One region of the Stutzerimonas sp. genome, then DNA from elsewhere that is predicted to be linked to it. Evidence: predicted binding sites of a transcription regulator. Region 1 holds the regulator's gene; each other region holds the start of a gene.
The links. Region 1 encodes FliA, which starts transcription of late flagellar genes. Its sites were predicted from a motif close to CTAAAGTTTNNNNNNNNNNNGCCGNTAA; they were not measured.
Positions count from the first base shown of each region.

Region 2: a site for FliA is predicted at 2,148-2,175, ahead of AC2LD7_RS15265 (methyl-accepting chemotaxis protein). Genes of this name have one in related genera too.
Region 3: a site for FliA is predicted at 1,229-1,256, ahead of AC2LD7_RS20250 (chemotaxis protein CheW). Genes of this name have one in related genera too.
Region 4: a site for FliA is predicted at 1,769-1,796, ahead of AC2LD7_RS00460 (methyl-accepting chemotaxis protein). Genes of this name have one in related genera too.

Region 1 is NZ_CEXBBO010000003.1:132,284-138,151, forward strand. Features, by position in the region: gene AC2LD7_RS03015 (chemotaxis protein CheW) at 1-2,125, opposite strand, end outside; gene AC2LD7_RS03020 (protein phosphatase CheZ) at 2,138-2,932, opposite strand; gene AC2LD7_RS03025 (chemotaxis response regulator CheY) at 2,953-3,327, opposite strand; gene fliA (RNA polymerase sigma factor FliA) at 3,445-4,170, opposite strand; gene fleN (flagellar synthesis regulator FleN) at 4,188-5,015, opposite strand; gene flhF (flagellar biosynthesis GTPase FlhF) at 5,107-5,868, opposite strand, start outside.
Region 2 is NZ_CEXBBO010000025.1:35,414-41,281, forward strand. Features, by position in the region: gene sstT (serine/threonine transporter SstT) at 1-261, opposite strand, end outside; gene AC2LD7_RS15265 (methyl-accepting chemotaxis protein) at 468-2,093, opposite strand; gene AC2LD7_RS15270 (amidohydrolase family protein) at 2,295-3,317, opposite strand; gene htpG (molecular chaperone HtpG) at 3,549-5,456, opposite strand; gene AC2LD7_RS15280 (MFS transporter) at 5,615-5,868, opposite strand, start outside.
Region 3 is NZ_CEXBBO010000049.1:9,440-15,307, forward strand. Features, by position in the region: gene AC2LD7_RS20245 (acetyl-CoA C-acyltransferase family protein) at 1-1,185, shown strand, start outside; gene AC2LD7_RS20250 (chemotaxis protein CheW) at 1,313-2,221, shown strand; gene AC2LD7_RS20255 (SMP-30/gluconolactonase/LRE family protein) at 2,282-3,400, opposite strand; gene AC2LD7_RS20260 (DNA polymerase II) at 3,807-5,868, shown strand, end outside.
Region 4 is NZ_CEXBBO010000001.1:87,948-93,815, forward strand. Features, by position in the region: gene AC2LD7_RS00450 (PaaI family thioesterase) at 1-48, opposite strand, end outside; gene AC2LD7_RS00455 (3-hydroxyacyl-CoA dehydrogenase) at 211-1,728, shown strand; gene AC2LD7_RS00460 (methyl-accepting chemotaxis protein) at 1,900-3,468, shown strand; gene AC2LD7_RS00465 (Mpo1 family 2-hydroxy fatty acid dioxygenase) at 3,597-4,121, shown strand; gene AC2LD7_RS00470 (hypothetical protein) at 4,126-4,872, opposite strand; gene AC2LD7_RS00475 (phospholipase D family protein) at 5,045-5,868, opposite strand, start outside.

The DNA of each region.
Region 1 (5,868 bases):
TGCTCGGAACATCGAGGATCAAGGCGATACGACCGTCGCCAGTGATTGTCGCGCCAGACATGCCGGGAGTGCCCTGCAACATCTTGCCCAGCGGCTTGATCACTACCTCCTCCTGCCCCACCAGTTGGTCGACGACGAAGCCGATACTCTGGTTACCGACACTCAGAATCACCACATGCCCCTCGCGTTGTTCTTCATGTTCCGCGCCTCGCACCAGCCAGCGTTTGAGATAAAACAACGGCAGCGCCTTGTCTCGCACGATCACCACTTCCTGGCCATCGACCACGTTGGTCCGGGACAAGTCGAGGTGGAATATTTCGTTGACGCTCACCAGTGGGAAAGCGAACGCCTGATTGCCCAGCATCACCATCAGGGTCGGCATGATCGCCAGCGTCAGCGGTACCTTGATCACTACCCGCGAGCCCTGGCCTTTGTTGGAAAAAACATTGACCGTGCCGTTGAGCTGGGAAATTTTGGTCTTGACCACGTCCATGCCGACGCCGCGGCCGGACACGTCGGAGATCTCCGATTTGGTGGAGAAGCCCGGCGCGAAGATCAGGTTGTAGCACTCCAGATCGTTCAGGCGATCGGCTGCATCCTTGTCCAGCAACCCCTTCTCTACCGCTTTGGCACGCAGAATGTCTGCGTCCATGCCTTTACCGTCGTCGGTGATCAGCAGAAGGATGTGATCGCCTTCCTGCTCGGCCGACAGCACCACGCGGCCAGTGCGCGGCTTGCCTGCAGCTTCGCGCTCTTCCGGCGTCTCGATACCGTGGTCGACAGCGTTGCGCACCAAGTGAACCAGCGGGTCGGCCAGCGCTTCCACCAGATTCTTGTCCAGATCGGTTTCTTCACCGACAAGCTCAAGGTTGATCTCTTTCTTGAGGCTACGCGCCAGATCCCGAACCAACCGAGGGAAACGGCCGAAGACCTTCTTGATTGGCTGCATGCGCGTCTTCATCACGGCGCTCTGCAGATCGGCGGTCACCACATCCAGGTTGGATACGGCTTTGGCCATGGCTTCGTCGCCGCTATTGGAGCCCAGGCGCACCAGACGGTTACGCACCAGCACCAGCTCGCCGACCATGTTCATGATTTCATCGAGCCGCGCAGTATCGACCCGCACGGTTGTTTCAGCTTCGCTCGGCGGCTTTTCGGACGCAGCGGAAGCTTTTGGCGCAACTTCCGCCTTTGCCGGTGCTGCAGGCGTCTTGCCCGGCGCGGGCTTCACTGCCGGCTTTGCTGGAGCGTCTTTTTTGACTGCAGGCGTAGCTGCTACGGCTGGAGTAGTTGCTTCCGGCTCGAACTTGCCTTTGCCGTGCAACTGATCCAGCAGTGCTTCGAACTCATCATCGGTAATCTCATCGCCACCCGCCGCCGCAGGCGCGGCATCAGCAGCAGGCGCAGCGGCAGCTGGCTCGGCGAATTGACCCTTGCCATGCAACTGATCCAGCAAGGCCTCGAATTCGTCGTCGGTAATCTCGTCACTGGCCGGTGAGGCAGGTATCTGAACGGCTGGCGCGGCGCTGGGCTCTGCTGCGAACTGGCCGGTGCCATGAAGCTGATCCAGCAGCGACTCGAATTCGTCGTCAGTGATTTCGTCACCGGCACCAGCAGTCGGCGCACCAGCAGAACCATCCAGGGCGCCGAGAAACTGCTCGAATTCGTTATCTGCCGTCGTGGCTTCCAACGCCGGTTCAACCGCGGCGTGCTCAGCAACCGGAACCTCCGTACCGGCAGGCTCAGCCAGACGCGACAGCGCAGCGAGCAGTTCGGGGGTTGCTGGCGTGACCTCGGTGCGCTCACGCACCTGAGTGAACATTTCGTTGACAGTGTCCAGTGCCTGCAGCACGACGTCCATCAATTCCGAGTCGACGCGACGCTCACCCTTGCGCAGGATGTCGAAGACGTTTTCGGCGATGTGGCAGCATTCCACCAATTCGTGTAGTTGGAGAAAGCCGGCACCACCTTTTACCGTATGGAAACCGCGAAAAATCGCATTGAGCAGCGCGGCGTCATCGGGGCTGCTTTCCAGCTCCACCAACTGCTCTGACAATAATTCGAGAATCTCGCCGGCTTCCACCAGGAAGTCCTGGAGGATTTCTTCATCGGCGTCGAAGCTCATATTCACCTTCCCCTAAAAGCCCAGGCTCGAAAGCAGATCATCGACATCGTCCTGCCCGGATACGACATCCTCACGTATATCGGCATGCATCTGCGGACCTTCACCGTTGGAAGGCTCTTTTTCTTGTTTTTTCTTTTCCTGCTCTGCGCGCATCGCTTCGCGGTCATGCTGGATGCCAGCCACGCGATCGACCTGCCCGGCCATCAGAACAAGATTGAGCAGATTGCTTTCGAGTTCGCTGATCAGACGGGTTACCCGCTTGATCACCTGGCCTGTCAGGTCTTGAAAGTCCTGCGCCAACATTATTTCGCTGAGATTCTGCGACAGCTGACTGCCATCGTTCATGGTGCGCTGAAGGAATTGATCGATGCGCTTGACCAGATCGCGGAACTGCTCGGCGTTCATGTCACGGCGCATGAAGCGCTGCCAATCGGCGGTCAGACTCTGCGCTTCGTAACTGACGTAGTTCACCAGCGGCGCGGACTCTTCGACCAGATCCATGGTGCGGTTGGCCGCTTTTTCGGTCATCTCCACCACATATGAAAGCCTGTCGGTGGCATCGGTAATCGGTGACGGGTCACCGCCCGTGGCGCAGGTATCCATCTCCAGCTTTACGATGGCGTTATGCAGCTCGCGGGTGAGCTTGCCCACTTCCTGATAGAGCCCTTGACTGCGGGCCTGATTGAGCTCATTGAACATCTGCGCCGCTTCGTCGAAGCGGCCCTGCTGCAGGCTTTCGATCAACTGAGGTGCATGAGCCCTCAGAGTCGCTTCGAACTCTGCCAGGCTTTGTTCTGCTTGCGTCATAGTGCCCTCGCGGCGTTACTTCAGCCGTTGACGCGCTCGAAGATTTTTTCGATCTTCTCTTTGAGCACTTGAGCCGTGAATGGCTTGACTACATAACCGTTTACGCCCGCCTGCGCGGCCTCGATGATCTGGTCGCGCTTGGCTTCGGCGGTGACCATCAGCACCGGAAGGTGCTTCAGGCGATCGTCGGCGCGCACAGCTCGAAGCAGATCGATGCCGCTCATTCCGGGCATGTTCCAATCGGTGACGAGGAAATCGAAACTGCCGCTCTTCAACATAGGCAGCGCGGTCGTGCCGTCATCTGCCTCTGCGGTATTGGTGAAGCCTAGATCGCGTAACAGATTCTTGATGATCCGTCTCATGGTCGAGAAGTCATCGACGATGAGAATTTTCATGTTCTTGTCCAAGTACACCTCCGTAATCCCGAAATTCCCAGAACCTGCTCACGGTCTGCTGCGGGCCTCATGAATGAAGCTCGTAAGGGCCTCTAATGCTTTTTTGCAAACCAGCCTTTAACGGGCGCGCCACTCACCGAGGCGAGCACGCAGGCGCGCCGCGCACTGACTGTGCAACTGGCTCACCCGCGATTCACTGACACCCAACACCTGGCCGATCTCCTTCAGATTCAGCTCTTCGTCGTAATACAACGAAAGCACCAGCTTTTCACGTTCGGGCAGGTTTCCGATGGCCTCGGCCAACGCCTGTTGAAAACGCTCGTCTTCAAGATCTCGGGACGGCTCCGGATGCGCACTGGCGGCATCCTCCCCGAATTCCCCATGTTCGCCTTCCTGAAGTAGATCATCGAAGCTGAACAAGCGGCTGCCCAGGGTGTCGCCCAGAATGCCGTAGTACTCATCGAGACTCAATTTAAGTTCGGCCGCAACTTCCTGATCTTTAGCGTCGCGACCTGTTTTGGCTTCAATTGTCCGAATCGCTTCGCTGACCATACGCGAGTTACGGTGGACCGAACGCGGAGCCCAGTCGCCCTTGCGGACCTCGTCGAGCATCGCGCCACGGATGCGAATCCCGGCGTAGGTCTCGAAGCTCGCGCCTTTGCCGGAGTCGTATTTTTTTGATGCCTCCAGCAGGCCGATCATGCCCGCCTGCATCAAGTCATCCACCTGCACACTCGCTGGCAACCGCGCCAGGAGGTGATAGGCGATGCGCTTGACCAACGGCGCGTACTGATCGATGAGCTGGTATTGCGAGTCTTTTGCCTGAGCTTTGCTGTAATACATACCGAGTCCAGCCGCTGTCAGTCGTTAGGCTCTGTGGTGGGCCTGACAAGGCGCTCCACAAAGAACTCCAAGTGGCCCCGCGGCGTTGCCGGCAACGGCCAGGTATCGATTTTTTGCGCGATGGCCTTGAACGCCAATGAACACTTGGCTCGCGGATAGGCCTCGTAGACGGCACGTTGCTTCTGTACTGCCTTGCGCACCGCCTCATCGTAAGGAATCGCGCCGACGTACTGCAGCGCCACATCGAGGAACCGCTCGGTCACCTTGGTCAGTTTAGCGAACAGATTTCGGCCTTCCTGCGGAGCGTGTGCCATGTTCGCCAGCACACGAAAGCGACTGATGCCGTAGTCGCGATTGAGTAGCTTGATCAACGCATAGGCATCGGTGATGGACGTCGGCTCGTCGGTCACGACCAGCAGTACCTCCTGCGCGGCGCGAACGAAACTCACGACGCCATCGCCGATACCCGCCGCGGTGTCGATGATCAGCACGTCGATATCATGACCGATATCGCTGAATGCCTGTATCAGCCCGGAGTGCTGCAACGTCGATAGCTGCACCATGCTCTGCGTACCCGAAGCAGCGGGCACGACGCGAATGCCGCCCGGGCCCTGAATCATTACATCACGCAGATCGCATTCACCAGCAATGACGTCAGCCAACGTGCGCTTGGTAGACAAACCCAGCAGCACGTCGACGTTGGCCAGCCCAAGGTCGGCATCAAGCAACACCACCCGGCGACCGAGGTCGGCCAAGGCCAGCGCCAGATTGACCGACACGTTGGTCTTGCCGACGCCACCCTTGCCGCCAGTCACTGCAATTACCTGTACGGGATGAATACCCATCTTCAAACGCCTATATCTTGCTGGGGCCCGGAGGCCATCGATGCGTTCAGCCAGAACGCGTCTTCTTTGTCTGTATCACCTAACAAAGCGTTCATCCGACCTTCCGTGAAGAACCGTTGTACAGCCCGGAGAACATATCGGCCATGGTCTCCTCGCTGGGAGTCTCTTCAGACTGCAGGCTCACTGCGCGACTGACCAGTTGGTGGCTACGTGGCAATTGCAGATCCTCGGGAATACGCGGTCCATCGGCGAGGTACGCGATGGGCAAATGCTGGCTGATCGTAAGGCCGAGCACATCACCCAAACTGCCGGCTTCATCCAGTTTAGTCAGAATGCAGCCCGCCAGCCCACAGCGACGGTAGTTATGCCATGTCGCTTTAAGCACTTGACTCTGGCTGGTTGCCGCCAGCACCAGGTAGTTCTTCGATTTGATACCGCGGTCGGCCAGCGCTTCGAGTTGCATACGCATCATCGGGTCGCCCGCAGGCAAGCCGGCGGTGTCGATGAGAATCAGGCGCTTGCGGGCCAAAGGCTCCAGCGTCTTGCTCAATGGCTGGCTGGGGTCGATCTGAATGACCGGCACATCGAGGATGCGACCAAGGGTCTTCAGCTGTTCCTGCGCACCGATACGGTAGTTGTCCATGCTCGCCAAGGCGATGCTCTGTGCGCCGTGCTGGAGCACGTAGCGCGCGGCGAGTTTCGCCAACGTGGTGGTCTTGCCGGCGCCGGCCGGACCAACCAGCGCGATGATACCGCCCTCTTCCAGTGGCTCGACCTTGCTGACCTTGATCGATTGCGCCAGGTGCGCCAACAGCATGCGCCAGGCCTGACGCGGCTCGGACACGGTAGCTAC
Region 2 (5,868 bases), on a different contig from region 1:
ATAGAGGAGCAGAATCGGACGGATATGCGTCGGTTGCCCGCGCTTATGGTTGGCAAGCGATGCGGTCACCAGCACGAATACCAGCACCGGCGCGACTGCCTTTAGGCCGGACACGAACAGATCGCCCAACAAGCTGACCGAATTTGCCGCCTGAGGAAACAGCCATGCCAACAAGCAACCGGCGGCGAGTCCTATGACAATCTGCGCCACCAAGCTGACGCGGTTATAGGCTCTGAAAACGAGGCTTGAGGGGTTGGACATGACTAGAGTCTCGGCGTGGGAGGCTGGACCGGACGCAACGCTGTGCCGCTTCGTGAGCGGCACAGTGATAGCCCGACTAAAACGCCGGATGGTACGCATCTCGGTCCGACATGCCCAGCTTTGAGGCGCAAGCAGGCACTGCCACGGTCCGTTTATATAAGCAAAGACAGCGACACCCCGATGGAGCGGGATGCCATTGATTATGATCAGATACGGAAGCGCGCAACCAGCTCGTTCAAGTTGACAGCCAGCCCCGCCAGTTCCTGACTCGCCGCGCTGGTCTGATTGGCACCTGCCGAAGATTGCAGCGACAGGTCGCGAATGTTGATCAGGTTGCGGTCTACCTCACGGGCGACCTGGGCTTGCTCTTCCGATGCGCTGGCGATGACCAGATTGCGCTCGCTGATCTGACTGATCGCACGAGCGATATCATCGAGCGCCTCACCAGCGGTACGCGCCATTTCCAGCGTGCTGCGTGCCCGTTCATTGCTGTTCTGCATGGCCTGCACGGCCTTATCGGTGCCCTGATGCACGTCACCGATCATCTGCTCGATTTCCTGCGTGGACTGCTGAGTACGGTGAGCCAGAGCTCGAACCTCATCCGCGACGACTGCAAATCCGCGACCGGCATCGCCGGCACGTGCCGCCTCGATGGCAGCGTTGAGCGCCAACAGATTGGTCTGTTCAGCGATCGAGCGAATCACATCCAGCACCTTGCTGATGTCCCGCACCTGGCCAGCCAGCTGCTCTACCTGGGTTGAAGTAGTTGTCACATCCGCTGCGAGCAGACCGATCGAATCGACCGTCTTGATCACTTGCTGACGACCATGTTGCGCTGTTGTGTCCGACTCACGTGATGCCTCCGAAGTCGCCACCGCATTACGGGCGACCTCGTCCACTGCTGCGGTCATTTCGTTCACTGCCGTGGCGGCCTGCTCGATCTCGTGGCTTTGCTGATGCAGGCCACGGGTCGAGTCCTCAGTCACGGTATTGAGCTCTTCAGCCGCCGAAGCGAGCTGATTGGACGAATCGGAAATACCCTGAATGGTGTTGCGCAGATTTGCCTGCATAGCCTTGAGCGCAGTCAGCAAACGCGCCGGCTCGTCGGTACCTTCGATGATGAAGCTCTGGGTCAGGTCACCGGATGCCACGGTTTCAGCGACATTGACGGCCTGATTCAAAGGCCGAACGATGCTTTTGGTAAACAGTGTTGCCAGCGCCACGGTGGCCAGGGCAGCGAGAATAATGGTGATGATCACCCAGTTGAACGCAGTCTCGTACGCTTCAAGCGCGCGATCCGCGGCGTGGCCCGCTTCGTCGCCATTGATACGCTGCAGATCGTCGAGCGCGCTGGTCATGGCATCCGCATGCCCATTGATGCTGCCGCGCATGACTTCCATGGCCTGATCCCGCGCGCCTTGACTAGCAAACTCTACTACCTTGCGCTGCTCGGTCATGTATGAATTCTGAGCCGCCCTGAATCGCTCATAAGCGGCTTTCTCATCTGCCGTAGTCAGCTTCTCTTCATAGTCAGCGATCATTCCACTGACGTCATCCACCAGCTTGGCGAGCGTTTGGCGAGTCGCGCTACGCGACTCATCACTATCCTGCATGACCGTACGCATCGTAAGTGCGCGAATACGTTGCATACCTGCGTTCATGTTGTTCAAGGCGATGATGCTCGGCAGCCAGTTCTGGTCCACCTCGCTGGACTGCTTGCGCATCTCTTTCATCTGATTCAATGACGACAGCCCGAGGAACAGCACGAGCAAGCCGATCAGACCGAAACCTATGGCAGAGCGAAAAGGGATATTCAAACGTCGAATCGACATGGGACTTCCTACTCAAAAGATGCGCTGCAATCATCGCAAGCGATTTCACCTCTGATATCGGAGCCTGAGCGATTAGCTTGAATAGTTGACGTCAAAAACATGCGCTTATACATGTTTTACGACAAGCGGCAACATCGCCAGCAGACGGTTGATCAAACAACCCATCCGGCTCGCATCGCTTCGCCACTTTTCCCAATGGGCTCAGCGCACCTCGGCCTGCCGTTTGCGGGGCAGGATATCGAGGAAATTGTCGCGTGCGACCTTCCGTGCAACCGACTCGGGCAATGCGTCGAGAAACGGATCGAAAGCGCTCATGCCTTCACCCAAACTATCGAACCGCCCTACCACGTCAGAACCGAGCATGAAGCGCGTCGGATGGCGCGCAATCAGCGTTACCCAGTCACTATCAGGTTCACCGGATTCCTTCAGCAGATAAGGCCTGAGCATCGTCCAGGAGAGGTCGATGTAGAGGTTGGGATAGTCATCGAGAAGACGCGTAACCGTCGGGAGAAGAAAATCGAGCTTTTCCTGATGACGATGCAGCTCCATGCTCGTTCCCGCATGCGCCCAGATGAAACGAGTATGCGGATGGTTACGCAGTGGCTCTTCCAGTTCCGCTAGATACAGCGGGTTGCGCTCACGCTTGGAGGTGATGTTGGAATGCAGCATCACCGGCAAATCGAATTCGGCCGCCAAATGATAAACACGTGCCAGCGCTTCATTGTTTGCACGTGGCGTGTCGCCCTGAGTTAACGCAGTTACGTCGTCATGCCGGGTGAATATCTCCCCTAGCCCTTGCCAAAGGCCCGGATCGAGATCGAGCATTCGCCGAATGTGCGCATCAGCATTCTTGTCGTTGGGATTGAAGCCGGACAGAAACGGATGGAATCGGCGTCGCTGACCTTCATCCAATTCTTTCAGCGCCGCAGCAACTACCACATCGGTCGCGCTGTACCAATAGACGGGGGCATCGTCGCCAGCGTAGTAGCGAGGCCGCTTGGGTTCGTTCTCGTGCCATTTTTTTGCAACTGGGATACCGCTGATCATCACATGATCGATATCGCCGGCATCCATGGCCTTGAGCAACTTGCCCATGCCATCACTTTCCTGGAAGAAATCAACGAAATGCAGATGCGCGTCGCTGTAGTGGTAATCACGCGCCTGAACCGGAGCAATCGATGCAACCAGGCAGAACGCGGCAAAACAGTTTCGTAAATTGAACAACCGATGTCCTCCTGACAACCAAGCGGATAGACCGCCCGGTCACGAGGCAGTTCAGAAACGGATCACCGCTCCGGCCGTATCGCTCGCGTATACCAGAAGAGTCGAGAGGAGCAGCCCTGATCCGCTGGGGCTGGACATACTGAAGCCCGGACACACATCGGCCCCGACTGACCGGTGTGCTGGCTTGAATGCAAAGGCCCGTCAATGACGGGCCTTTGAGGTTCCGATGAGTTAGGCGGAAAGTTCCACCAGTAACCTGTTCAAACGCTGCACATAGGCGGCCGGATCCTTGAGGCTATCACCAGCGGCCAGCGCGGCCTGGTCAAAAAGAATGTGCGATAGATCAGCGAAGCGATCCTCGTCCGGCTCGGCGTCCAGTTTCTCGATCAGCGGATGCTGCGGGTTGATCTCGAAGATTGGCTTGGACTCAGGCACTTTCTGCCCGCTCGCCTCGAGAATCTGGCGCATCTGCAAGCCAAGATCCTGTTCACCGATCGCCAAAATTGCTGGCGAGTCGGTTAAGCGATGCGATACGCGCACTTCGGCCACTGCTTCGCCCAGCGCACCTTTGAGACGCTCGACCAGGCCCTCCTTCGTCTTGGCGATTTCTTCCTGAGCCTTCTTGTCCTCTTCGGAATCCAGTTGGCCGAGATCGAGATCACCGCGCGCGACGTCCACGAACTGCTTGCCATCGAATTCGGTGAGATAGCTCATCAGCCACTCATCGATGCGATCGGTCAGCAGCAACACCTCAATGCCCTTCTTGCGGAAGACTTCCAAATGCGGGCTGTTCTTGACCTGCGCATAGGACTCGCCAGTGAGATAGTAAATCTTGTCCTGACCTTCCTTTACGCGCCCAAGGTACTCAGCCAGCGAAACGTTCTGCTCGCCAGAGGCATCGCTGGTGGAGGCGAAGCGCAGCAGACCGGCGATCTTTTCCTTGTTGGCGAAGTCTTCCGCCGGGCCTTCCTTGAGTACCTGCCCGAACTGCTTCCAGAAGTTCTTGTAATCTTCCGGCTTGTCCTTGGTCAGCTTGTCCAACATGTCCAATACACGCTTGGTCAGCGCCGACTTCATCGAGTCGATGACCGGATCCTTCTGCAGGATTTCGCGGGAAACGTTCAGCGACAAGTCGTTGGAGTCGACCACACCCTTGATGAAGCGTAGGTAGAGCGGCAGGAATTCATCAGCCTGATCCATGATGAATACGCGCTGCACGTACAGCTTGAGCCCCTTGGGTGCTTCGCGCTGGTACAAATCGAACGGCGCGCGGCCAGGCACGAACAGCAGCGAGGTGTATTCGAGCTTGCCCTCGACCTTGTTGTGGCTCCAGGCCAGCGGGTTTTCGAAATCGTGGCCAACGTGCTTGTAGAACTCCTGGTATTCCTCGTCCTTTACCTCTGTGCGCGGACGGGTCCAGAGAGCGCTGGCGCGGTTGACCGTTTCCCACTCGAGCTCTGCCGGCTTGTCCTTCTCTTCACCGTGGACCTCCTTGGGTAACTCGATCGGCAAGGCGATGTGATCGGAGTATTTCTTGATGATGTTGCGCAGGCGCCAGCCATCGGCGAATTCTTCTTCACCGGACTTCAGGTGTAGCACGATGCGCGTGCCGCGTTCTGGTTTCTCGATGGTGGCAACTTCGAAATCGCCCTCGCCTTTCGATGACCAATACACGCCTTCTTCGGCCGGCGTACCCGCACGGCGGCTAAACACCTCGACCTGATCGGCAACGATAAATGCCGAATAGAAACCCACACCGAACTGGCCGATCAGGTGCGAGTCCTTCTTCTGATCACCCGTCAGGTGCTTCATGAAGTCAGCCGTGCCAGATTTGGCGATGGTGCCGAGATGGGTAATGACATCCTCACGATTCATGCCGATGCCGTTGTCCTCGAGGGTAACGGTCTTGGCCTCTTTGTCGAAGCTGACACGAATCTTTAGATCAGCGCCGCCTTCGAGCAGATCCGGCTTGGCCAGCGCTTCGAAGCGCAGTTTGTCGGCAGCGTCGGAGGCGTTGGAAATCAGCTCTCGAAGAAAGATTTCCTTGTTCGAGTACAGGGAATGGATCATCAGGTGAAGCAGTTGCTTCACCTCGGTCTGGAAGCCCAGGGTTTCTTTGTTTTGAGTCTCCACACTCATCGTCTTGCAAACTCCACATCGTCAATGGCACGGGCCGCGGCTGCGGCGATGACAAGCAGATGGGGGCTTCGAGCAGGAATTCAAGTGCACGCACGCAGGCTGAGCGACGTTGAATTACCCGATCAGCACGCAGCTGAATCAGGTTTGGTCTGCCGACGTTACGGCTCTAGCAATTCGAGCAGGACGATATTCTCCGGAGCGAGATTGTAGGTTGCTTCTCCGGGTCCTTTCAGTATCCGTCTGATCGCCACGTTGCCCTCTCGGTCAACGCCGATGAAGCGCCCTTCCGCTATTCCACCACGCTCCGTATGCGCGCGCATTTGCAGCTGCTCGTAGCGCGCCGGATTGCGCAATAGCCGTTCGAGGGAGAACCGCTGTCGACGGTCGATACGTGGCGATGGACTGTTGTCGG
Region 3 (5,868 bases), on a different contig from region 1:
GCTGAACGCGAAATCGTCATTGTCGGCGCCGTCCGTACACCGATTGGCTCCTTTGGCGGCGCGCTGAAGGATGTCGACCTCACCTCCCTTGCCACCACGGTCTGTCGCGGCGTTCTGGAACGTTCCGGGACGCCGCCGGATGCGGTTGGTCACGTGGTGATGGGCAACGTGATACCCACCGAACCCCGAGACGGCTATCTGGCGCGAGTGGCCGCCGTGGATGCCGGCATTCCGCTGGAAACGCCGGCGTTCAACGTCAATCGCCTGTGCGGGTCGGGCCTGCAGGCGGTGATTTCCGCCGCGCAGTCGATCCTGCTCGGCGATACCGATTTGGCCATTGGTGGTGGTGCCGAAAGCATGAGCCGCGGCCCCTTCATCCTGCCCAATCTGCGCTGGGGGGCGCGCCTCGGTGACAGCGCGGCGATCGACTACATGAACACGCTGCTGCACGATCCTTGGGGCAAGTTCCACATGGGTGTAACCGCAGAGAACGTCGCTGAGCGCTACGGCATCAGCCGTGAGCAGCAGGATGCACTGGCATTGGAAAGTCAGCAGCGTGCCGTCCGTGCTTTGGAGAACGGTTACTTTCGCGAACAGATCGTTCCGGTCGAGATCGCGACCCGCAAGGGCAGCGTTTTGTTCGACACCGACGAGCATCTGCGCCCCGACCTCACCTTGGAGCGCCTTGCGGCACTGAAGCCGGTGTTCAAAAACGAAAATGGCACCGTGACCGCCGGCAATGCGTCCGGTCTGAACGACGGTGCCGCGGCGCTGATACTGGCCGAGGCGGGGCGGGCACGGTCGTTGGGGCTGAAGCCGATGGCGCGCCTGGTCGGATATGCCCATGCCGGTGTCGATCCTGCTTACATGGGCATCGGGCCTGTGCCAGCTGTGCGCAAGGTTCTGGAACGTACCGGTATCCGTCTGGAACAGATTGATGTGATCGAAGCCAACGAGGCGTTCGCCGCGCAGGCCTGTGCCGTGATGCAGGAGCTCGGTTTGGATCCTGCACGGGTAAACCCGAACGGCTCGGGTATCTCGCTCGGCCATCCGGTCGGTGCTACGGGCGCAATCATCAGCGTCAAGGCGGTGCACGAGTTGCAGCGCGTTCAGGGACGCTATGCCCTGGTCACGATGTGCATCGGTGGCGGACAGGGGATTGCAGCGATTTTCGAGCGCGTCTGATTGCGGGAAAGCCGACATCTCGTCGGGCGCGGTTGGTTTTCGACTGAAGATTTCGCCGCGCCAGCCGACAAGGCTGTAGCGAGGTGATATCCCAGCACGAGACCGGCTTTCCCTATCAGGACTATCCATGAATAACGCATCCGCCACCGACTCCTTATCGCTTCTGCTGTTCACGCTTCGCAGCGGCAAGCAGATGGCGATCAATCTGTTGAAGGTCAGCGAGATAATCCCGACCCCGTCGTTGACGCGGCTGCCTGAGGCGCACCCCCATGTGCGTGGCGTCGCCACGCTGCGCGGTCAGCCGCTGTCGGTCATTGATCTGAGCCTGGCCATCGGCATGGCGCCGCTGCAGGATCCGAAAGGCGGCTGCCTGATCGTCACCGAAATCAGTCGATCGAAGCAGGGCCTGCACGTGCAGTCGGTGGTTAAGATCGTCCACATTCAGTCCTCGAAAATTTTGCCGCCGCCCTACGGTGCGCGAATCAGTTCGTTCATTACCGGCACGGCCGACATCGACGGTGAGCTGATCCAGATTCTTGACGTGGAAAAGGTGATGCACAACATTGCGCCGGTTCCGATCGAGGCAGACATTTCCCACCTCGATGACCAAGACGCACAGCTGCTCACCGAAACCCGCGCGCTGATCGTCGATGACAGTCAAGTTGCGATCCACATGTCGGTATCGGCGCTGAGCAAGATGGGCGTGACCTGCCATGCGGTGCGTAGCGCCCGCGAGGCCTTCGAGAAGCTCGACAGCCTGAAAGATACCCACGAGGCGATCAATGTCGTGGTGTCGGACATCGAAATGCCTGAAATGGACGGTTACTCCTTCACCCAGGCGTTGCGCAAGCATCCGGCTTACGCCTCCCTCTACGTGCTCCTGCACACCTCGCTGGATAGCACGATGAGCACCGACAAGGCCAAGGCGGCCGGTGCCAACGACATTCTGACGAAGTTCTCACCGCCGGAATTGGCCAAATGCATGCTTCGGGCTGCGCGGGTGATTCATTTGGGCGAGGATGCCTCGGTCGCCTGATCCAACTACGTTCTGGTTGCAACGGTGACCCACCGCCGGGTCACCATTGCCAACCCCAAGTCAGGCGGCGTGATTGCCAAAGGTCGCGGCGCGGGTGTTGACGTATAACGCATAGATCGAATGGCTGCTGGCCATGAACAGCCGATTGCCCTTGCTGCCGCCGAAGCACAGGTTGGCGCAGCGCTCCGGCAGCCTGATCTTGCCGATCGCCGTTCCCTGTGGATTGAAGATCATCACCCCGTCCAGTTCGGCGGTTTTCGCTTCCGGTGAACCGGAACTGCCCCAACCGCACCAGAGGTTGCCATCTTCGTCGCATTTGATGCCGTCGAGCGCGCCATGGGTGGGTGCTTCGATGTGCTTGCGGCGCTCGCCGAGCGTACCGTCATCGTTGACTGAATAGGCCCAGACGAGACGATTTGGCTTCGCACGGCCTTCGACCACGTAGAGTTCTTTCTCATCAGGCGAGAAGCAAATGCCGTTGGGACCGGCAATCGAGTCGATCACACGGGTTACCGCGCCGGTTTCGCCATCGATACGGTAGACGGCATCCGGCAGTTCGGTCTCGATCTTGTGGCCTTCGTAGTAGTTGGCGGTCTGAAAGGGTGGGTCGGTGAACCAGATCGAGCCGTCCCGTTTGACCGTCAGATCGTTCGGCGAATTGAAGCGCTTACCCTCGAATGTGTCAGCCAACACCGTAATGCTGCCGTCCGGTTCGGTGCGGGTAACTCTGCGGCCCTGACCGTTGGTGGTCGAGCCTTCGCAAGCTAGGAGTCGACCCTGCAGATCGCGGTTCAGGCCGTTGGAGTGGTTCGAGGGTTCGCGATAGGTATCGAACGAGCCGGTGATCTCGTCCCAGCGCATGATCCGGTTCTCTGGAATGTCGCTCACCAGCAGATAGCGGCCGTCGCCGACCCAGACCGGACCTTCAGCCCAGCGCATGCCAGTGGCGAGCTGCTCGACGCTGGCATTGAACAGCCGGTACTTGGCAAAGCTTTCGTCGAGGATTTCCACCAACTCATCCGGGTAGCGCTGAGTCAGCGGCTCTGCAATCGCGAGTCGGGATAGGCCCAGGCTGCCCATCGATGCGACACCCGCCGAGACCATCAGCGAGTTTTTGAGAAAGGCGCGACGGGCATTGCGCGGCTCGTCGGTGGTGGAGTCAGTTTTGCTTATTGTCATGGGGTGCGTCCTACATAGCGTCTTCTTTTCAAAGAGGCGAGGCGAAGCGGCTCTCTCTGCCGGTTCCCGGCAAAGTCAGTCGATACAGAAGCGTTAGCGGTTCAAGTGAGGAGGGCTGTGTACCTGAGGTAACGGCAGCGAAACGCAAGTGGGAGCGGGGGCGGCTGAAGGAGACATGCTGATTCCATTGTTATTATTGATGTAGTTGTCGTACGACATCGCTGAGTATTGTCAGCGATGGGTGGCTTGTCAAAGCCAAACAAAGGCTATTCGGACATTTTAGGCGGCGTTCATGAATCGATACGCCTTAAGAGATCGTATGACATGGCTCCGTCGTGTCATCGCGCCCAACCCGCCAATGCCACGTAGAATGAGCGCCTTCGAAAGCAGATAAGGAAGGCAAACGGTGGATCTTCAGCAGGGCTTCGTCCTGACCCGGCATTGGCGCGATACGGCGGCCGGCACCGAGGTGGAGTTCTGGCTGGCGACCGATGCAGGGCCGCGTCGGCTCCGCGTGCCGTACCAGCCTTCGGTTGCCTTCATTCCGGCGGAGCAACAGCACAAGGTCGAAATGCTGCTCAAGGGCGAGCGCGACGTCGAGTTGCGCCCGTTGAACCTGACCGATTTCCATCATCGACCGGTGGTCGGGCTGTACTGCAAGCAGCATCGTCAGCTGATGAACCTCGACAAGCGCCTGCGCGCGGCGGGGCTCGATGTCTACGAGGGCGATATCCGTCCGCCGGAGCGCTATCTGATGGAGCGCTTCATTACCGCACCCGTCAGCTTCAACGGTCAGCCGGATGCGGAGGGCACGTTGGTCGAGGCGCAGATCAAGCCGACGCCAGACTACCGGCCGCAACTCAGGCTGGTCTCGCTGGACATCGAAACCACCATGCGCGGCGAGCTGTATTCCATTGCGTTGGAAGGTTGCGAGCAGCGCCAGGTTTACATGCTTGGCCCGGCCAATGGCGATGCCAGTGCGGTGGATTTCCAGCTGGAGTATTGCGACAGTCGCAAGCAGCTGATCGAGCGATTGAACGACTGGATGGCGCTGCACGATCCGGACGCCATCATTGGCTGGAACCTGGTGCAGTTCGACCTGCGGGTGTTGCGTGAACAGGCGCAGCGCTATCAGGTGCCGCTGCGCCTGGGGCGCGGTGGGGACGAGATGGCCTGGCGCGAACATGGCAGCCGCAGCAACCACTTTTTCGCCGCGGCGGCGGGGCGGCTGATCATCGACGGCATCGAAGCGCTGCGTTCGGCGACCTGGAGCTTCCAGTCATTCAGCCTGGAAAACGTTGCGCAGACGCTGCTTGGTGAAGGCAAGGCGATCGACACGCCGTATCAGCGCATGGATGAAATCAACCGCATGTTCGCTGAGGACAAGCCGGCCCTCGCACGCTACAACCTCAAGGACTGCGAGCTGGTCACGCGCATCTTCGAGAAGACCGAGCTGCTCACCTTCTTGCTCGAGCGTGCCACAGTCACCGGCCTGCCGGCCGATCGCAGCGGTGGCTCGGTGGCTGCGTTCGAACACCTCTACATTCCGCTGATGCATCGCCAGGGCTTCGTTGCTCCCAATCTCGGCGAGCGACCGCCGGAGGCCAGTCCTGGCGGTTTCGTGATGAACTCGCAACCGGGTCTGTACGAATCCGTGCTGGTGCTGGATTACAAGAGCCTTTATCCCTCGATCATCCGCACCTTTCTCATCGATCCGGTCGGGCTGGTCGAAGGTATGCGCGAACCCGAGGCCGGCGAGTCGGTGCCGGGTTTTCGCGGCGCACGTTTTTCTCGAACGCGGCATTGCCTGCCGGCCATCGTCGAGCGTGTCTGGGAAGGGCGCGAAGCGGCCAAGCGCGACGGCAACAAGCCGTTGTCCCAGGCGCTGAAGATCATCATGAACGCCTTTTACGGCGTGCTCGGCTCCAGTGGTTGTCGCTTTTTCGATCCACGGCTGGCCTCGTCCATCACGCTTCGCGGCCACGAAATCATGCGCCGCACCCGCGAGCTGATAGAGGCCGAGGGTTACAGCGTGATTTACGGCGATACCGACTCCACCTTCGTCTGGCTCAAGCGCGCCCACGACGACGAAGAGGCGGCGCGCATCGGCAAGCGGCTGGTGCAGCGGATCAACCTATGGTGGCGTGAACACCTGCGGCAGGAGTTCGGCCTGGAAAGCGCGCTGGAGTTGCAATTCGAGAGCCACTTCAAGCGCTTTTTGATGCCGACCATTCGCGGCGCGGAGGAGGGCAGCAAGAAGCGCTATGCCGGGCTGGTCACACGCCCCGACGGCAGCGATGGGCTGGTATTCAAGGGCTTGGAAACCGTCCGCACCGATTGGTCGCCGCTCGCCCAACAATTCCAGCGGGAACTGTACCGGCGCATCTTCAACCGCGAGCCCTATCAGGATTATGTGCGCGAATATGTCCGCCGCACGCTGGCCGGTGAGCTGGACGAGTTGCTGATCT
Region 4 (5,868 bases), on a different contig from region 1:
GGCTTGGATCTGTTGCAGCAGGGCGGGGGAATAATCGGACGTATGCATGGCGTTCGGTCACGGATGGCTTGCGTAGGAGACTGGCAGTCTTTAGGCTTTCGGTCAATTAAGGTGGAATATCATTTCGCTCTGCGGAACCGATGTTGAGATAACGATCCAAGACAGACGCACTCAAAACAGACGCAACGCCATCCATTCGAGGAGGTTCGCATGTTTTCCCGTATCGGCATCATTGGCGCAGGCGCCATGGGGCGCGGCATCGCGCAGTTGTTCGCCAGCGCCGGCCAGCAGGTCTGGCTGTACGACAGTCGTCCCGAAGCCATCGATCAGGCGCTGCAGTTCAATAGTGAGCTGCTCGAACGCAGCGTTGCCAAGGGGCGTTTGAGTGCCGACGAGTTATCGGCAATTCAGGGGCGCATGCAGCCTGCACATCGATTGGTTGAGTTGTCAGGCTGCGATCTGCTGATCGAAGCCATCGTCGAAAATCTCGAGGCCAAGCAGAGCCTGTTCGTCGAGCTGGAAGGCTTGATCGCTGCCGACGCCGTGCTCGCGACCAATACTTCATCGCTGTCGGTGACCCGCATCGCCAGCGCCTGTGCGCGTCCCGGGCGGGTAGCTGGGTTTCACTTCTTCAATCCGGTGACGTTGATGAAGCTCGTCGAGGTGGTCCGCGGCGAGCGCACCGATCCTGCCGTCGTCGAGCGGCTGGTTCAACTGGCCGAGCATGCCGGACATTTCCCGGCGATCACGCCCGACACCCCTGGGTTTCTCGTCAATCACGCCGGTCGCGCCTATGGCACCGAGGCTCAGCGGATCCTCAGCGAAGGTATCGCCACGCCGGAACAGATCGACCGCATCCTCCGCGACGGTCCGGGTTTTCGCATGGGGCCTTTCGAGCTGTTCGATCTGACCGGTCTGGACATTTCCCACGCGGTGATGGAGTCGGTGCATGACCAGTTCTACTACGATCCGCGCTATACGCCGTCCTACCTCGCCGCGCAGCGGGTTGCGGCGGGGTTGCTCGGACGCAAGACCGGTCAGGGCTTCTATCGTTATCAGGACGGCCAGCAGATTCGCTCGCCGGAGCCTCGCGTCGAACCGGTGACCATCGATAGGCCATTCTGGCTCGACAGCATCGAGCCCGAGCTTCGCGGACGCGTCGGCGCGATTCTGCAGCAAGCCGGCGCCATGCTCGAAGACGGCGCAGAGCCATCGGACCAGGCCATCTGCCTGATCACGCCATTGGGTGAGGATGCCAGCAACTGCATCGAGCGACTGGCGCTGCCGGCGGTGCGTACCATTGCGCTGGATACGTTCAGCGACTTCGACAAGCGCCGCGTACTGATGCGTCAGCCAGCGCTCGATCCTGCTCTGGAAGCACAGGCGCGTCAGGCGCTGGGCGTCGATGGCGTGCCGGTGGAAGTGATCAATGACTCGCCGGGCTTTGTCAGCCAGCGAATCGTCGCCAGCATCGTCAACCTTGGCTGCGAAATTGCGCAGAAGGGTATCGCCTCGCCGGACACCCTCGACCGCGCCGTGCAGCTTGCGCTGGGCTATCCGAAGGGGGCGCTGGGGTTTGCCGAACACTACAATCCGGCGCGCATCCTCACCATTCTCGAAGCCATGCAGGCCTGCTACGGCAACGAGCCACGCTATCGATCGAGCCCTTGGTTGCGCCGGCGCGTGCAGCTTGGCCTGCCGCTGGCCGCGCCGGATATGCCGCGCTGAGTCACGCCGCGGGCTCGATGCGTTTCTGCAGGACGGGGGATTTAAGCTTCGCAATGTGCTGCCGCTAACCCGGTAAACCCGGCTGTGCAGGCCATTTGCTACCAAGTACTGTTCATTGGTAGCGGAGATGGGTACAACAGCTTTTTACCGGACGACAACAAGAGGCCATCGATGCGCCCTGCCTTCCGTCTTCACCCCAAAGCCTGTCTACTCCACGCAGCGGCACTGTTGGGGCTGCTGCTGTTTCATGGCTGGATGGAGCTGCCGTTCTACCTGACCGCGATCTCGGTTCTGCTGCTCGGTCTGTGGCCCTGGTTCGGTCCGTGGCGCCCTCAGCCCCGCGAGCTGACGACTGCCGGTTCCGATGTTCAGCGCTTTAACGACCTGAGCAAAAACCTCTCGCGACACACGTGTCACAACGCACTCGCCGCCGCTCAGGTGTCTTTCAGTGCTGAGCAGCTCGCCACGCGCCTGCAGTCACAGCTGGCGGCGATCAGTGAAATTGCCAGCGGTGCCGAGGCGATGACCGCAACCGAGCAAGACAGTGCCGCCCGTGCGCGGCAGGCATTGGAAGCGGCTGAAGCAGTACGGCGCAACAGCGACGGCGGGCGTGCCGGACTGCAGCATGCGATCGAGCGCATGCAACAGCTCAGCGAGCAGACCGAAGCCAGCCGCGGATTGCTCGACGGGCTTTCGGCACGTACCGAAGAGATTCGCCGGATCACCGAGGTGATCCAGTCCATCGCCAGCCAGACCAACCTGCTCGCGCTCAATGCCGCCATCGAGGCGGCCCGTGCCGGCGACGCCGGGCGCGGCTTTGCGGTGGTGGCCGACGAGGTGCGCAACCTCGCCGGCCGCACCAGCAGCGCCACCGACGAAGTCGGAAGGATGATCAGCGATATCGGAGAACAGAGCGCGGCGGTGGTCAGCCATATCCGGAAGCAGGCCAGCGAGCTCGACGAAGCCGCAGCGCAGATAGCCGAGACCGGAACCCAGCTCACCGGCATCGCCGACCTGGCCGGAAATGTCGAAACCCAGGTGGCGAAAATCACCTCAGGCACTGCAAGTAATCACGAGCGGCTTGCGCAGCTATTTGTCGCTCTGGACCAGCTGCGCGGCGACGCTCTCGACAGCGAGACTCAGACCCGTCAGCTGGAGCAGGCGGCGGAGAAACTCGTCGGTCAGGCCGAAGCCGTCAGCGAACAGCTCGCCGAAGTGCAACTCGCCGACTATCACCAGCGCATTTTCGACTTGGCGCGTGACGGCTCGTCAGCCATCAGTGCGCGCTTCGAGGCCGATCTGGACGCCGGTCGGCTGACGATCGACGACCTGTTCGACCGCAATTACAAGGCCCAGCCAGGCACTAATCCGACCCGATATCACACGCGCTTCGACCGCTACGCCGATGAAGTCCTGCCGGCGATCCAAGAACCTCTGCTCGGACGTAACGATGCGCTGATTTATGCCATCGCCACCACGCCGAACGGCTACGTGCCGACCCACAATCGTGCCTTCAGCCAGCCGCCGGTGGGCGACCCGGCGATCGACATGGTCAAAAGCCGCAGCAAACGCTTGTTCAATGACCGCACTGGCGCTCGCTGCGGCAGTCACGAGCGCAAGGTGCTGTTGCAGACCTACAGTCGCGACACCGGCGAGCTGATGCACGATATCTCGGTGCCGATCATGGTCCGCGGGCGTCACTGGGGTGGTCTGCGTCTGGGCTATCGCCCCGAGCCATAGCTCGAATTCGCGAGGATGAGGCGCGTTGGCAAAAGCGCCTTGATCTTTGGCACTCGCCCGCCACTCATGGCCGCCCGGTGCGCCGACAAGCTGGCTAAGCTTGTAGCTGAAGCCACCCGGAGCTAGTCATGAAAACGCTGACCGATCACCTGGCGCAATACGCCGCCTATCACCGCGACCCGCGCAATCTGCTCAGCCATTTCATCGGCATTCCGATGATCGTGCTGGCGGTCGCGGTGTTGCTGTCGCGTCCCGGCATGGAACTGTCCGGTATCTGGATGAGCCCGGCGGCGCTGGTCGCTCTGGCGGCGGCGTTGTTCTATCTGCGGCTCGATCTGCGTTATGCGCTGCTCATGAGTCTGGTGCTGCTGCTCTGCGTCTGGGTGGGCGCATTGCTGGCGCAGCAGTCGTCGACCATCTGGCTGAGCATGGGGATCGGGTCATTCGTGGTGGGCTGGGTCATCCAGTTCGTCGGCCATTACTTCGAAGGACGCAAACCGGCTTTCGTCGATGACCTGACCGGGCTGATCATCGGGCCGCTGTTCGTCGCGGCCGAGCTGGGCTTTCTGCTCGGCTTGCGCGAGCCGCTGCGTCAGGCCATCGAGGGGCGGGTTGGACCGGTGCGGCTGCGCCAACGCCCGATCGATGCCTGACGTGTCAGGGGGCGAGCGCCATCCATTGATCGCTGAGGCTGCGCGCGTGACGATCGACCATGATCGGCGCGAAGGCTCGTCCTGAGGCGGTATTGAAGCTGTTGTTACCGCTGTTCATATCCTCGAGCGCGACCTTGAGAAAGTCCCAGCGAGTTTTCAGTTTGGCGACGGCCGGATTCGATTTGTCGTCCAGTGCCGCGAGCTGCTCGTCGATCGAGGGCACCAGGCGTCGCTCATCCTGGCCGAGGTAGGTGTCTGGCTGCTCGCGGGCGGTTTCGAAGGAGCCGACATAGGCGCGACTCAAGTACTGCACAGCGAGGTATTCCACTTTGGCTGGTAACTCGGCGCGGAAATCGGCGCCTTGCTGGCTGCGCACCGCGGTAAGGAAGTCACGCAGCGCCTTGCTCATTTGCAACGGCCAGCCCCACGGCATGTCGTCTTCTTCGTAACCGAATCCTGCGCCTTCGCGCAGCGTGGCCTGAAGAATCTGATGCAGTTCCCGCAATTCTTTGCTGGCGCCAGGGAAGCCCGCTACCGTGGCGTCTAGCGCTTGGAGGTCGCTTTCCATGCGCGCTAGATGCGCTTTCTGAAAGCCCTCGCCGCGGTAGAGCAGGAAACTGCTGGTGGCGCGGTTGGCATGTATTTGCATGCTTTCCAACGCGGTGAACGATTGAGCTTGGGCGGAGTTGAGCAATGCAGGGAACCAGCTCGCCAGCAAGGCCAACGTCCATATCCATTTGCGAAGAGGCATGTCGCGCTCCTTATTTATTTTTATAGAGCAAGTGCCGTATGCGACGGCAACACGCGGTAGCCTAACCAGCTGATGGCACGCCGGTATCACACCAAAGAATGAATTAAGTTGGAGCGGCCAGTTGGCAGGCTGCCTTGGCCTTTTTGCCACCAAGTATGGCCGTTCCGGCTGGCTAGAGCATGCGCTCCAGCCCGATCACCTGGCTGAACCAGGCATTGAAACGACGCCAACTGCCGCCCGGCTCATCTAATAGAACCTTTCGTTGGCCCTCGTCTTCGGCGATCCAGATCAGCTGTTCGCGGCCGTTGCGCTCGATCAGCCGCACCTCGTAACTGATTGCCGGTGAGGTGCCTTCGAGGGTCAGGCGCTGTACTTCACGGGCTAGTTCGGGGCTGTGAATCAAAATGCCGACTTCAGTGTTCCAGAGTACCGAGCGGGGGTCCAAATTCAGCGATCCGAGAAATACGTTCTCCTGGTCAAATACAGCGGCCTTGCTGTGCAGGCTGGACTCGGATTCGCCGATCAGGTTGTAGGACGTTTCCTGGTCCGGCTGGCGGCGCAGTTCGAATAGCCGGACCCCGGCCTTCAATAACCTGACTCGGTAGGGCGCGTAACCACCATGGACGGCAGGGACGTCAGTAGCTTCTAGGGAGTTGGTCAGTATCTTTATGGCAACGCCGTCCCGGGCATGCCCGGCCAGATAGTCGACGCCCTCGTCGGTCGGCACGAAATAGGCCGAAACCAGGGTCATCGAGCGCCGGACCGCATCCATGCTTGGTTGCAACTGGGTGGTAAGCAACAGCTTATCGTCCGGGATGCCGGGTGCTTCGATCTTGTCCGGGTGGTCCCATAGCGCCTCGCCTGGCGCCCAAATCAGCTCGTCCAGCCAGCTATCGAGCAACGGTTTCTGCAGTGTTCCCATCAGGTGTCGATAACGCTGACTGTCCTTGTCCCGCTCGCTTCGCAGATATCCTGCGATCTGCCGACGCGCCTCGT